One region of the Planomonospora antibiotica genome, then DNA from elsewhere that is predicted to be linked to it. Evidence: predicted binding sites of a transcription regulator. Region 1 holds the regulator's gene; the other holds the start of a gene.
What was found. Region 1 encodes HrcA, which represses chaperone genes, less so after heat shock. Its sites were predicted from a motif close to TTGGCACTCTCNNNNNGAGAGTGCCAA; they were not measured.
Positions count from the first base shown of each region.

Region 1 (7,133 bases):
AGCAGATGGCGCAGATCACCTTCTCCGGAGACGTCAAGCCCGTCACTCCGGCCCACACCGACCTGTCCGGGACCTCCCGGCCGCTGCCTCCGAAGAACGGGCAGGTCCCGCCCGCCGTCACCAGGTCCGGCGCGCCGCCCCCGCCCGCCCCCGAAGAGAGCAGGCGGACGACTCCGAGCCCGCCTCCGCAGCCGCGTCCGGACCCGACGCGGGAGCCCGCTCCCACTCCCACGCCCACCTGCCCGACGGCGACCGCGGAGGCCGCCCCGGTGGAGCCTCCGGCGGAGTGCGAGGAGACGGCGACGCCGGTCCCGACGCCTTCGGAGTCGGCGACGCCCTCGCAGAGCCCCTGTCCCGCCGACGGCTGCCAGCAGGTGGAGGACCCCCCGCCGCCGGAGCCGCCGCTCCCGTCGGAGCAGGTCACGCCGACCCCGATCGGGGGCTAGACCGGGCGGGCCGGGGTCACCAGCGGCCGGTGCGCGACTGGAGCACCGCCGCGGCGGCGACCCCGGCGGTCGAGGTCCGCAGGACCGTCGGCCCGAGCAGCGCCGTCGCGGCTCCCGCCGCCCGGAAGGCGGAGAGCTCCTCGTCGGCGATCCCGCCCTCGGGTCCGACCACCACGACGATGTCGCCGTCGCCCGGCACCTCCAGCGCCGAGAGCGGCGAGTCGGCCTCCTCGTGCAGCACGATCCCCAGCGCCGCGGCCGACAGCAGCGCGGCCACCTCGGCCGTGCCCGCCGGCGCGGCCACCTCCGGCAGCCGGAACCGGCGTGACTGCTTGCCCGCCTCCCGCGCGGTGGAGCGCCACCGCGCCAGCGACTTGGCCTCCCGCTCGCCCTTCCACCGGGTGACGCAGCGCAGCGCGGCCCAGGGCACGATGACGTCGACCCCGGCCTCCGTCATCATCTCCACGGCCAGCTCGCCGCGCTCGCCCTTGGGCAGTCCCTGGACCACGACCAGGCGCGGCCGGGGCTCGGGCACCTCGTAGCGGCGCAGCACCTCCACCCGCAGCGAGTCCTTGCCCGGGGCCAGGACCACGCACTCGGCCACGGCGCCCGCCCCGTCGGTCAGGTCGAGCCGCTCGCCCTCCCGCAGCCGCCGTACGGCCGCGGCGTGGCGCCCCTCCGGCCCGCCGAACGTGAACTCGGACAGGACCAGGTCCGCCGGGTCCGCCAGGAAGACGGGGGCGGTCATCGGCCGTTGAACGCGTCCCGCAGGCGCGAGAAGAAGCCCTGCTGGCCGGGGGCGAACTTGCCGGGGGGCCGCTCCTCGCCGCGGAGCCTGGCCAGCTCCTTCAGGAGCTCCTCCTGAGCCGCGTCCAGGCGGGTGGGGGTCTCGACGTTGACGTGGATGAGCAGGTCGCCGCGGCCGGTCTCGTTGAGGCGCTGGACGCCTCTGCCGTACAGGGAGATGGTCTGCCCGGACTGGGTGCCGGGCCGGACGTCGATCTCCTCGGCGCCGTCGAGGGTCTCCACGGTCAGGATCGTGCCGAGCGCGGCGGCGGCCATCGGAATCTGCACGGTGCAGTGCAGGTCGTCGCCGCGCCGTTCGAAGATCTCGTGCGGGCGCTCGACGATCTCCAGGAACAGGTCGCCGGGAGGACCGCCGCCGGGGCCGATCTCGCCTTCGCCGGCGAGCTGGATGTGGGTGCCGTCCTCCACCCCGGCCGGGATGCGGACCTTGATGGTGCGCCGGGTGCGGACCCTGCCGTCGCCGGAGCACTCCTGGCAGGGGTGGCGGATGATCGAGCCGAACCCGCCGCACTGGGGGCAGGGGCGGGAGGTCATGACCTGGCCCAGGAAGGAGCGGGTGACCTGGGACACCTCGCCCCGGCCGTTGCACATGTCGCAGGTGTCGGGGTGGGTGCCGGCCGCGGCCCCGGAGCCGGTGCAGACCTCGCAGAGCACGGCGGTGTCGACGGTCAGCTCGCGGGTGGTGCCGAAGGCGGACTCGCGCAGGTCGAGCTCGACCCGGATGGTGGCGTTGCGCCCCCGGCGGGCCCGGGACCGGGGGCCGCGCCCGCCGCCCCCGGCGGCCGTGCCGAAGAAGGCGTCCATGATGTCGCTGAACGGGAAGCCCGCACCGAACCCGCCGGCCCCCGCACCGCCGCCGGCTCCGCCGAACGGGTCGCCGCCCAGGTCGTACATCTGCCGCTTGCCCGGGTCTGACAGCACCTCGTAGGCCTGGGTGATCTCCTTGAACCGCTCCTGGGTCGCGGGATCGGGGTTCACGTCAGGGTGCAGCTCACGGGCCAGCCGGCGGTAGGCCTTCTTGATCTCTTCCGCACTGGCGTCACGGCGCACCCCGAGGGTGCCGTAGTAGTCACTCTTAGCCACTTAGTCGACCTCTTAGGATGCAGCCAGGATCTGGCTGACGTAGCGTGCCACCGCGCGCACCGCGCCCATCGTGACCGGGTAGTCCATTCGTGTCGGCCCCAGCACACCGAGCCGGGCCAGTTGCTTGTCCCCCGAACCGTATCCGGCGGCGACGATCGACGTCCCCTGCAGTCCGGTGTAGGGGTTCTCCGAACCGATCCGCACGGTCAGTGTGGACGGGTCGGAGGTCTCGCCGAGCAGGCGCATGAGCACGACCTGCTCCTCCAGCGCCTCCAGCACGTCGCGCAGGCCGACGGTGAAATCGGCCCCCGCGAGGTTGGCGGCCCCCGCAAAGACGATCTTCTCCTCCTGGCGCTCCACCAGGGACTCCAGGAGCACCGACAGGACCGTGGCGGCCAGCGGCCGGTCCTCGGCCGGCAGCCGCTCGGGCAGGTCGGCGACCTTGTCCGGGACGCTGGTCAGCCCGCAGCCGTCCAGGCAGGCGTTGAGCACGGCGCGCAGGTGGGCGACGCGGCCCTCGTCCACCACGTCGGGCAGTTCGACCACGCGCTGCTCCACCCGGCCGGTGTTGGTGATGAGCACGAACATCAGGCGGCGCTCGCTCAGCGGGACCAGTTCGACGTGCCGGACCGTGGAGCTGGTCAGCGACGGGTACTGCACCACGGCGACCTGCCGGGTGAGCTGCGCCAGCAGCCGCACGGTGCGCGTCACGACGTCGTCGATGTCCACCGCGCCCGCCAGGAACGTCTCGATGGCCCGGCGCTCGGCCCCCGACAGCGGCTTGACCTGGGAGAGCCGGTCGACGAACAGCCGGTAGCCCTTGTCGGTGGGCACCCGCCCGGCGCTGGTGTGCGGCTGGGCGATGTAGCCCTGCTCCTCCAGCACCGCCATGTCGTTGCGGATCGTCGCGGGCGACACCCCCAGGTTGTGCCGCTCGACCAGAGCCTTGGAGCCCACCGGTTCGTTGGTGGACACGAAGTCCTCGACGATGGCGCGAAGCACCGCGAGCTTGCGGTCATCGACCAACGTGCTCACCTCCCTGCCTGCACCCTGTGCGCCCGAACGGAGAACACCGGATCTGGCACTCGGTGTTCCCGAGTGCCAGTGTACGGCTCCCGCCCGCGGGGTGGGATGACGCGGCCCGCAACCGGGGTCCGCACGGTCGTCAAGTCAACTGCTATTCGGATACAAGCGACAACCTCCACACTTGCCTTATGTCACACGATTTCGGCAACCCCTCCGGTGGCTTCGCCTCCCCCTCCGGCACCCCCCGGCACCCCGCCCAGCAGCCGGCGCAGCACCCCTCCGCCCAGCCGTACGGCGGCGCCCCCTCCTACGGCTACGCCCCGCCCGGCTACGGCGCCCCGCAGGGACCGCCGCCGAAGGTGAAGGCGGGCCCGAGCATCGGCTGGATCGTGGGCGCCTGGCTGCTCGCGGTGGTCTCCGTGATCGCGGGCATCGCGATATCCGTCGGTGGCGTCCTCAGCTTCGCCAACGGCGCCGCGCCCCCGGCCTCCTACGGCCCCGGCGAGGTCTTCACCGTCGAGCTGGACCCGGCCGAGAGCCCCGCCCTCTACGTCTCCGCGGCCCAGGGGACCAAGTTCCAGTGCGGTTTCCAGGAGGGGACCCAGGGCCGGCTGGAGAACTCGCTCGTGCAGACGACCGTCACCGGCAGCGACGGGATCCCCTGGGAGCTGGCCTTCCGGATCGGCGTCGACCGGGCGGGCGAGTACAAGCTCGGCTGCTCCGTCGAGGACGGGGGCCAGGCCCGCTTCGGCGTGGGCCGCGAGCTGGCCGCCGACGCCCTCGTGGGCGGCGTCGTGGCCCTGTTCCTGATCCCGGGCCTCGGCGTCCTGCTCGCCATCGTCGTGACCATCGTGGTGCTGGTGAAGCGGAGCCGCGCCCGCAAGCTCGCCACCGCCCCGGCCCCCGGGTGGGGACCGACCGGCCCCTACCGCGGGTGATCGCGGCCCCGCCCCGTCCGCTGCTAGCGTCCCATGCGTCGACACGGACGCAGGAGGGGCGATGTACGAGCGCGACGTGCTGGCGGGCGACTGGCGGCGGCCGGGCAGGGGGACGATCCCCCAGGTCCCGGCGGAGCCCGACCTGGTCGTGGAGGACGCCGAGGGCGGCTTCTGCGGTGCGGTGGTCGCCTGCGACAAGGAGGCCGTCACCCTGGAGGACCGGTTCGGGCGGCGGCGGGTGTTCCCGCTGGAGCCCGCCGCGTTCCTGCTGGAGGGCCGGGTCGTCACCCTGGTGCGGCCCGCCTCCGCCCCGAAGGCCCCCCGGCGCAGCGCCTCCGGCTCCATCGCGGTGGAGGGGCTGCGCGCCCGCGTCGCCCGGGAGAGCCGGATCTACGTCGAGGGCGTGCACGACGCCGCGCTCGTCGAGCGGGTCTGGGGCCACGACCTGCGGGTGGAGGGCGTGGTCGTGGAGTACCTCGAGGGCGTCGACCACCTGCCCGCGATCGTCGAGGAGTTCCGGCCCGGCCCGGGCCGCCGGCTGGGCGTGCTCGTCGACCACCTGGTCGCCGGGTCGAAGGAGAGCCGGATCGCCGAGCGGATCACCTCCCCGCACGTGCTGGTCGTCGGCCACCCCTTCGTGGACGTCTGGCAGGCGGTCAAGCCGTCGGTGCTCGGCATCCCCGCCTGGCCCTCCGTGCCCCGCGGCCGGCCGTGGAAGGAGGGCGTCGTCGCCGCCCTGGGCTGGGACCTGGAACCCGGTGACGCCTGGCGCCGGATCCTCGGGGCGGTCGCGACATATGCTGACCTCGAGCCGGAGCTGCTCGGCCCGGTCGAGGAGCTGATCGACTTCGTGACGGCCCCCGACGAGGCCGGCTGATCCCGAAGACCCACCAGGAGGGTCCATGAGCGAGAACCCCGGGGAGCCCCGGCAGGGGTCCGAAGGAGACGACCCGGCGCGGCCCGGCCGGGGACACGGCCCCTACGATCCGTACGGCCAGGCGGCACCCGGCCCCTACGACCCGTACGGCCAGGCGGCACCCGGCCCCTACGACCCGTACGGCCAGGCGGCGCCCGGCCCCTACGGCGCTCACGACCCCTACGCCCGGCCCGCGCCCGGCTTCCCCGAACCGTACGGGCCCTACGACCCGTACGGCCGCCACGGCCGGTACGGGTCGTACGGCCCGCGTCCCGGCACCGACGACACCACCCTGGCCATGGTCTCCCACCTGCTGGGCCTGCTCACCGGGTTCCTCGGTCCCCTGGTGATGTACCTGGTCAAGCGGGACGAGTCCCCCTACGTGCGGGACCAGGCCGCCGAGGCGCTGAACTTCCAGCTCACGCTGATGATCGCCTACGTCGTCGCCTCGGTGCTGATGTTCGTCTTCATCGGCTTCCTGCTGCTGCCCCTGATCTGGATCGGGTCGGTCGTCTTCATGGTCCTCGCCGCCGTGGCGGCCAACCGCGGGGAGAGCTACCGCTATCCGATGTCCGTCCGCTTCGTCAGCTGACGGACGGCCCGCGCATCAGCCGGCCGGGCGGATCAGCTGACCAGGTCGCGCACCAGGGCGTCGGCCAGCAGGCGGCCGCGGAGCGTCAGCACCGCGCGGCCCCGCTTGAACGGCTCGGTCTCCAGCAGGCCGCCGCCCAGCGCCCTGGCCACCACGACGGGGCGGTCGATCTCCGCCAGCGGGAAGCCGTCGGCCAGCCGCAGCTCCAGCATCAGCCGCTCCACCGCGCGGTCCTGCGGTGCCAGCACCTCCCGCGCGTGCGCGGGTGAGGCCCCCGCGGCCAGGCGCCCGGCGTAGGCCGCCGGGTGCTTGACGTTCCACCACCGCGTGCCGCCGACATGGCTGTGCGCGCCGGGGCCGACGCCCCACCAGTCGCCGCCGGTCCAGTAGAGCAGGTTGTGGCGGCAGCGCGCCTGCGGCGAGGTCGCCCAGTTCGACACCTCGTACCAGCCGAAGCCCGCCCCGGTGAGCATCTCCTCGGCGATGAGGTAGCGGTCCGCGGCCACGTCGTCGTCGGGCATCGGCAGCTCCCCGCGCCGGATCCGGGCGGCGAGCCGGGTGCCCTCCTCCACGATCAGCGAGTACGCCGACACGTGGTCGGGCCCGGCCTCGATCGCCGCGGCCAGCGAGGCCCGCCAGTCGTCGTCGCTCTCCCCCGGCGTGCTGTAGATCAGGTCCAGGTTGACGTGCTCGAACCCCTCCGCCCTGGCCTCCCGTACGGCCTGCACCGCCCGGCCGGGCGTGTGCCGGCGGTCCAGCACCGCGAGCACGTGCTCGCGGGCGCTCTGCATGCCGAAGCTCATCCGGGTGAACCCGCCGCGCCGCAGCTCGGCCAGGTAGGCCGGGCCGACGGACTCGGGGTTGGCCTCGGTGGTCACCTCGGCGCCCGGGGCCAGGCCGAACTCCTCGTCGATCGCGCCGAGGATCCGCACCAGGTCGCGGGCGGGCAGCAGGGTGGGGGTGCCGCCGCCGAAGAACACGGTCTCGACCCTCGGGCCGGCGCCTCCCAGGATCGCGCGGGCCCGCCGCACCTCCTCGATCGCGGTGCCGGCGTAGTCCGCGTGCGAGGCGCCGGGACCGAGTTCGGACGCCGTGTAGGTGTTGAAGTCGCAGTAACCGCACCGGGTCACGCAGAAGGGCACGTGGACGTAGAAGCCGAAGGGCCGCGTGCCGAGACCGGCGAGCGCGCTGTCGGGCAGCTCTCCGGAGGCCGGTACGGGATCGCCGTCGGGAAGTGTGGATGGCACCTCCCAAGTCTGCCGTCCCCGCCGTGGTGCCCGGGACGGCGGCGGGACGGCCGGCCGCACGCCTCCCGGGGCGGCGGG
Region 1 covers NZ_BMQE01000001.1:32,594-39,726, reverse strand. Annotated here, with positions in the region: gene IEZ06_RS00180 (hypothetical protein) at 1-446, shown strand, start outside; gene IEZ06_RS00175 (16S rRNA (uracil(1498)-N(3))-methyltransferase) at 463-1,194, opposite strand; gene dnaJ (molecular chaperone DnaJ) at 1,191-2,336, opposite strand; gene hrcA (heat-inducible transcriptional repressor HrcA) at 2,349-3,362, opposite strand; gene IEZ06_RS00160 (hypothetical protein) at 3,551-4,300, shown strand; gene IEZ06_RS00155 (DUF3097 domain-containing protein) at 4,362-5,177, shown strand; gene IEZ06_RS00150 (DUF4870 domain-containing protein) at 5,203-5,808, shown strand; gene hemW (radical SAM family heme chaperone HemW) at 5,841-7,055, opposite strand.

Region 2 (7,133 bases), on a different contig from region 1:
GAGATCGGCGTCGTAGGTCTTCCTGAGCCGGGTCACGGCCGCCACGGGGTCGCCCCCGGCGAGCTCGGCCGCGGCCCCCAGGGCCTCCTGGCCGCGCGGCGTCAGCAGCTCACGGAATGCGTCAAGGTCCACGCCGCCCGACGCTACCGCCTGGGGAGACCGCCGGGTCTCCGCTCAGTCGGGCAGCTCGGTGAGGTCGATGTCGAGGGGGAAGGGGTCGGCGAGCTTGAGGCGGCCGTGGTGGATGCCGGTGACGACATAGGAGCGGGTGACCCGGTCGAGCTGGTAGACGTGGACCACGGGTTCGTCCGCGTGGTTCTCCACCAGCCAGAAGTGCGGGATGCCGGCTCCGGCGTATCGCGCGGGCTTGACCTCGTGATCGCGGAACTCGGACTCGGGCGAGACGACCTCGATCACGAGCTTCACCTCCGCGGGTGTGTACGCGGTACGGGACCGGTCCTTCGCCGCGCTCCTGTCGACGACCAGCACGTCCGGGCAGGGACGCTGTCTCGGGCCCAGAACCACGTCCATCTGCATCACCGCTTTGAGGTGATCGGGGACCTGGGAGTTCAGGCTGGTCCGGAGTCCGTACAGGACGTACTCGTGGAAGCGCTTCTGGGGGGACATGAAGATGAGTGCTCCGTCGAGGAGTTCGATGCGTTTGAAGAAGTCGGGCTCGCCGTTGGGGCCGTCCTGGGGGAGCCGGTCCAGATCATCGGCCGTCCACCCGCCGGGCGGAGGGGAGGGCCAGTCGGCGAGCGGGTCACGATCCTCGCGTTCCGTGACATCTTCTTCGCTCATCGTGCTGGTCATGTCGTTCACCGTAGCGCCTTCCTCGTTACCGTTCGTGGTCATCAGGTCACATTCCCGTCGGTGCCCGGTTGTCTCCCCGTATGTTCCCCCGATCCGGGTGGTGCGGTCAGGGGCGGTGGCGGGTTTCATGATGCGGATATGTCTGTCTTTGCTGTGATGTGAGTCGTGCCGGAACGAGAGCGGCTCCGGGTTCCGTGCGGACCGGGCGTCGGACCTCCGCGGCGCCTCGGGAATTCGCCCGTGGAGGGCTCGGGCCGACTCCGGGATCGTTTCATCTTGTCGAATCTTTGCCGTTCCAGAGGGAAACGCGGGGGTCGTGCGGCCCGAGAATGCCTATTGCAGGGAGAAGTGTGTGAGTCCGTACGCCGACCGATGACCGGTGTTCGCGTGTGTTTCATATGTGTGAACCGGTCGCCCGGTGATTGTGGTGACGGATAAGGGAGGTGTGTTTTCCGCCCGCGATTTCTCCGGGGACGTCGTTCGGGGATGCAGTCCGATGGCGGGACGGCGCGATGCGCGGGTGCGGGGAGGGGGTCGTCCGCGATGCGGGGAGGGGGCCGGTGCGTACGGGAAACCGCCGGTGCGGACGGAGGCGCCGCCGGCCCGGAGGGGCGGAACCGCCGGTCGCGGGGCGCCGGGAGGGTGGCGGTGTTCGCCCGAAGCGCAGACAGGGCGGTTCGTGTTGACTGTCAAGGCCTCCTTGCATACTGTTCCGTATTGGCACTCTCCCCTTGAGAGTGCCAATCCATGCGACGAGGTCAGGTCTGGCACCCGCGACGGCAGACCGCTGGTCGCCTCTTCTAGATCATTCAAATCAGAAGGGGAGGTCCGACGTGACGACCGCCACCAAGGTTCCCGTTAAGCCGCTCGGCGACCGCATCGTGGTCCAGCCGCTCGAGGCGGAGCAGACCACCGCTTCCGGTCTGGTCATCCCGGACACCGCCAAGGAGAAGCCGCAGGAGGGCAAGGTCCTCGCGGTGGGTCCGGGCAACTGGGACGAGGAGGGCGAGAAGCGCATCCCGCTCGACGTGAGCGAGGGCGACATCGTTCTCTACAGCAAGTACGGCGGCACCGAGGTGAAGTACGGCGGCGAGGAGTACCTCGTGCTCTCCGCCCGTGACGTGCTCGCGATCATCGAGAAGTAGCTCACGCTTCACCGGAGATGACGTATCGAGCCCCGGGCCGCTGTCTGCGCCCGGGGCTTTGATGCGCCGACGTGCTTTTCAGAGAGGACTGTCATGCCGAAGATCCTGTCTTTCGAGGAGGACGCGCGCCGCGCTCTCGAGCGTGGTGTGAACGCCCTGGCGGACGCCGTCAAGGTGACCCTCGGCCCGCGGGGCCGCAACGTCGTCATCGACAAGAAGTTCGGTGCGCCGACCATCACCAACGACGGTGTCACCATCGCGCGTGAGGTCGAGCTGGAGGGGCCGTACGAGAACCTCGGCGCCCAGCTGGCCAAGGAGGTCGCCACCAAGACCAACGACATCGCCGGCGACGGCACGACCACCGCGACCGTCCTGGCCCAGGCGATGGTCCGCGAGGGTCTGCGCAACGTCGCCGCCGGGGCCCAGCCGCTCTCCCTCAAGCGCGGCATCGACCTCGCGGCCAGGACCGTCAGCGACAAGCTGATCGAGTCCGCCCGCCCGGTCGCGGACAAGAAGGAGATCGCGCACGTCGCGACGATCTCCGCGCAGGACGCCAAGATCGGCGAGCTGATCGCCGAGGCGTTCGACAAGGTGGGCAAGGACGGTGTCATCACCGTCGAGGAGTCCAACTCCATGGGCATGGAGCTGGAGTTCACCGAGGGTCTGCAGTTCGACAAGGGTTACCTGTCGCCCTACATGGTGACGGACCAGGAGCGGATGGAAGCGGTCCTGGAGGACCCCTTCATCCTGATCCACCAGGCCAAGATCACCTCTGTCGCGGACTTCCTGCCGCTGCTGGAGAAGGTCGCCCAGACGAAGAAGCCGCTGCTCGTCATCTCCGAGGACGTCGAGGGCGAGGCCCTCGCGGTCCTGGTGACGAACAAGATCCGCGGCACCTTCACCTCCGTCGCCGTCAAGGCTCCGGGCTTCGGTGACCGCCGCAAGGCGATGCTGCAGGACATGGCCATCCTCACGGGCGGCCAGGTCGTCAGCGAGGAGGTCGGCCTCAAGCTGGAGCACGTCGGCACCGAGGTGCTCGGCACCGCCCGCCGCGTCGTGATCACCAAGGACAACACCACGGTCGTGGACGGCGCCGGTGACGCGCAGGCGATCGCGGACCGCGTCAAGGAGATCAAGCTCGCCATCGAGCAGTCCGACTCCGACTGGGACCGCGAGAAGCTCCAGGAGCGCCTCGCGAAGCTCTCCGGCGGCGTCTGCGTGCTGAAGGTCGGCGCGGCCACCGAGGTGGAGCTCAAGGAGAAGAAGCACCGCCTCGAGGACGCCATCTCCGCGACCCGCGCCGCGATCGAGGAGGGCATCGTCTCCGGCGGTGGCTCCGCGCTCGTGCACGTCGCCAAGGTCCTGGGCGACCTGGACCTCACCGGCGACGAGGCGACCGGTGTCGCGGTGGTCCGCAAGGCGCTCGTCGAGCCGGCCCGCTGGATCGCCGAGAACGCCGGCCTCGAGGGCTACGTCGTGACCTCCAAGGTCACCGAGCTCCCCGTCGGCCACGGCCTCAACGCCGCCACCGGCGAGTACGGCGACCTGATCGCCCAGGGTGTCATCGACCCGGTCAAGGTCACCCGCTCGGCCGTCCAGAACGCGGCCTCCATCGCCGGCATGCTGCTGACGACCGAGGCCCTCGTGGTGGACAAGCCCGAGGAGGAGGCCCCGGCCGCCGGCGGCCACGGCCACGGTCACGGCCACGGTCACTGATCTCCGTCGGGACCCGGTACGGCCCGCACCCCTCCCGGGGTGCGGGCCGTACGTTTTCCGGGGAAATCCGAAAGTGCGGCAAAGCGTCCGGCGCGGCCGGTGTTACGTCTTGCGTGCTATATAACAAATAACCGACATGTTTAGCGATCCGCCGAAATTTCCGGTGAGGCGAAAAATCTCAGTGTAGCCGGTTGATTACCGTTCGCTGCCGCCGCCTCAATGTGACCAATCCGTAGCCGTTTGCCATGACGACAGGTCCGATCAGTGCGGGCATCATGCCTACGTGACCGAGGGATGCGTCGCCGACGCCAAGAGTGGGGTAAGGCTTGCGACGAGATCTGACGGGGTCGTCCACAAAGACGATCTCAAGGATCTGACGAGCCTCGCCGTTCAGGGGGATCGCAGTGCGATCGAATCCTTGCTCGCGCAGTTGCGCCCGATGGTGGTGCGCTATTGCCGCGCCCGCCTCGGCCGGGTTTCCGGCCAATATCACATTGCGGACGACGTGGCCCAGGAAGTGTGCATCGCGGTCCTGTCCGCCCTGCCCCGGTACCGCGACATGGGGCGCCCGTTCGCGTCCTTCGTCTTCGGCATCGCCTCCCACAAGGTGGCCGACGCGCTGCGGAGCTCGGTGCGCTCGGCCGTGCCGACCCAGGACCTCCCCGACGGGCCCGACGAGGGCCCGGGCCCGGAGGAGACCGTGGTGCGCTACATCGAGGCCGAGCACGCGCGCCGGCTGCTCTCCCGCCTCCCGGACAACCAGCGCGAGCTGCTGATGCTCAGGGTGGTGTCGGGCCTGTCGGCCGAGGAGACGGGTAATGTACTCGGTATGTCACCCGGTGCGGTTCGCGTCGCCCAGCATCGTGCGCTCGCCAGACTGCGGGCGCTGGCCGAGCTGGAGTCGATAGCTTGACCACGGTTCATCCGCGGCGTCCGGCCAGGAGATACGGGCCGGACGGGGACCCGGCCGTGGCCGGGACCGACGCTCTCCTGCAGTCGCTCTCCCGGAGGGAGCCCGTCCCGGTGGCGGACGACGTCGTCCGGTTGCTGTCAGCGCTGATCGAGGACGTCGACCACGACCTCGCCGCCGGTCAGTGCCTCTCCTCGGTGTCGATCACGCCGTCGGCGTAGCCCTGGGCGTAGTCCCAGCTCACGTAGTCGGTGGGATTGGGCTCGTAGGCGGGCTCGTGCACCTGCGGCTTACCGTTGTCGATCATCTGGCGCAGGTTTCCGCGGAGCAGCTCCCAGTTGAAATAGTGCTGATCGCCGCACTCCGGGCAGTCGAGGACCAGCCCGAAGACCCCCTGGGGTTCGAGCAGGGAGCGGAAGACCTCCACGTCGGCGAGATCGGTGACCGCCTCGTCGCGCTCGGCGGGCGTCAGGGGCTCGGGGGCGTCGGAATCACCCAGCGCGGCGGCCGGGTCGTCGGGGTCGTCCGCGAACGGGTCGCGAGGGACGTCTTCCAGCACGGTTCCACTTTATGGCCTAGGGGTGCCGGGCAGGGTGCGAACCCGGGCGTTCCGCGAGCCATCCCCGGCGGGCCGCCTCCACGCCCGCCTGGAAACGGGACTGCGCGCCCAGCCGGGTCATCGCGTCGGCGAAACGGGCGCGGACGGTCCGGACGGAGACGCCGAGCTGCCGGGCGATCGCCTCGTCGCCCACGCCCTGCGAGGCCAGCCGGAGCACCCGGACCACGCCGTCGTCGGTGTGCGTCCACGGCAGGGGCGCGGCCCGCGCCCACAGCTCCTCGAACAGCGTGTGCAGCGCGGCCACCACGACGGAGGCGCGGACCAGGTGGAAGCGGTAGGCGCTCTCGGCCAGGGTGCCGCCCCACCGGGCGGGCAGGCCCGCCACGTCGTCCCCGGCGACGAGGAACCAGCTCGGCACCGAGCCGACGGTCCGGATCCGCGCCCCGGCGCGCTCGAACCGGGCGAGCTTCTCCGGCAGGCCGGGCATCTGCAGCAGGTCCGCCGGGATGAGGGCGCGGCAGGAGAGCAGGCCCCGGTGCTGGGCCGCGATCCACTGGTCGGCGTAGCGCTGGGTGAAGTCGCTCATCGTCCGCCGGTCCGGGACGGCGGTGAGCAGCCGCAGCGGGGGCGCCTGGACGGCCATGCCGATCACGCTCTCGTAGAGCTCGTAGGCCCCGCCGACCAGCTCGACCGGGAACTGCCCGGTCTGCTGGTCGCGGCCGGCGTCGTACTGGTGGATGAGGTGGCGGATCGAGCCCAGCACCGAGTCGATCCTGCGGCTCTCCTCGGCGAGGTGGTCCAGCCGGTCGGCGATCAGGCGGCCGAGGGCGGCGGCCGGGTGCCGTGCGAGGTACTCTCCGGCCTGCTCGTCGACCACGCCCAGCCGTACCAGGGTGGTCAGCTCGCGGTGCAGCGACTCGGGGGGGTCGCCGACGGCCTCGGCCAGCTTGGCGCAGGTGGCGCGGTGCAGGCGGAGCACCGCGTCGTACAGCGCGGTCTGGGCGGGGGTCAGGCCCAGGGCGGCGAGCGGGTCGGAGGTGTCGGCAGGCATCGACGGGGGCTCCTGGGATGAACAGGACGTGTCGAGAGGATAACCCGGCGTTCTGCTCCTGTCCGGGCCTTGGTGCGATCGGCGGATCCGGGTGCAGCTTCGTGCAGTTGCAGCTTCGACCATTGCGCGCGGTGGAAGGCGGGACGACCATGACATGGCGTCGGCACCGCGAGCGAGGGGCTCCGCCGCTCGGACACGGAGGGGGGTCCGGCGGCATCCGGGCTCATCGCGACGCTGCCGGTGACGGGAGGCCGAGCGGGTCACCGACCGCTCGGCCTCCCGCGGCGTCTCCGGGCGTCCGCTCCGTCCCGCCTCCCCCTGCCGTTCGGCGCTCCGGGGGGCAGACCCTAAACTGTGGCGGGGGCGGCTTTCTCCACCCGGGATTCCCACAGAGCGCGTCGTGGCCGGAGGGGCGCAGGCGGCTCCCCCGCTCCGGGAGCGGAAGGCGGCCACCCCGCCGTCCCCGAGGAGGGGCCGGCGACGGCCGCGTCCTCGCGCCCTGACCGTTCAGACCGCCAGAACCGCAAAGGGAAGCGATTCCCCTGCCGGACGACCCCGGCAGTCCCTCGCCAGGAGAATGATGGCCAAGTTCACCGAGCCGGGGCTGACGTTTGACGACGTGCTCCTCGTTCCCGCCTACTCCGACCTGCAGCCGGGCGAGGCGGACACCACCACCCGCCTCTCGCGCGGGATCACCCTGCGCATCCCGCTCGTCTCCGCGGCGATGGACACGGTCACCGAGGCGCGCATGGCGGTGGCCATGGCCCGTCAGGGCGGCATCGGCATCCTGCACCGCAACCTGTCCGTCGAGGACCAGGCCGGGCAGGCCGACCTCGTCAAGCGGTCCGAGGCCGGGATGGTCACCAACCCGATCACCTGCTCGCCGGACGACACGCTCGCCGACGTCGAGCGCCTCTGCGCGACCTACCGGATCTCCGG
Region 2 covers NZ_BMQE01000002.1:180,797-187,929, reverse strand. Annotated here, with positions in the region: gene IEZ06_RS02625 (class I SAM-dependent methyltransferase) at 1-132, opposite strand, end outside; gene IEZ06_RS02620 (Uma2 family endonuclease) at 175-813, opposite strand; gene groES (co-chaperone GroES) at 1,647-1,958, shown strand; gene groL (chaperonin GroEL) at 2,052-3,674, shown strand; gene IEZ06_RS02605 (sigma-70 family RNA polymerase sigma factor) at 4,048-4,587, shown strand; gene IEZ06_RS02600 (hypothetical protein) at 4,584-4,805, shown strand; gene IEZ06_RS02595 (DUF5319 family protein) at 4,766-5,143, opposite strand; gene IEZ06_RS02590 (helix-turn-helix transcriptional regulator) at 5,160-6,194, opposite strand; gene guaB (IMP dehydrogenase) at 6,775-7,133, shown strand, end outside.
Region 2: the regulator HrcA is predicted to act here: its motif matches at 1,531-1,557, upstream of groES (co-chaperone GroES).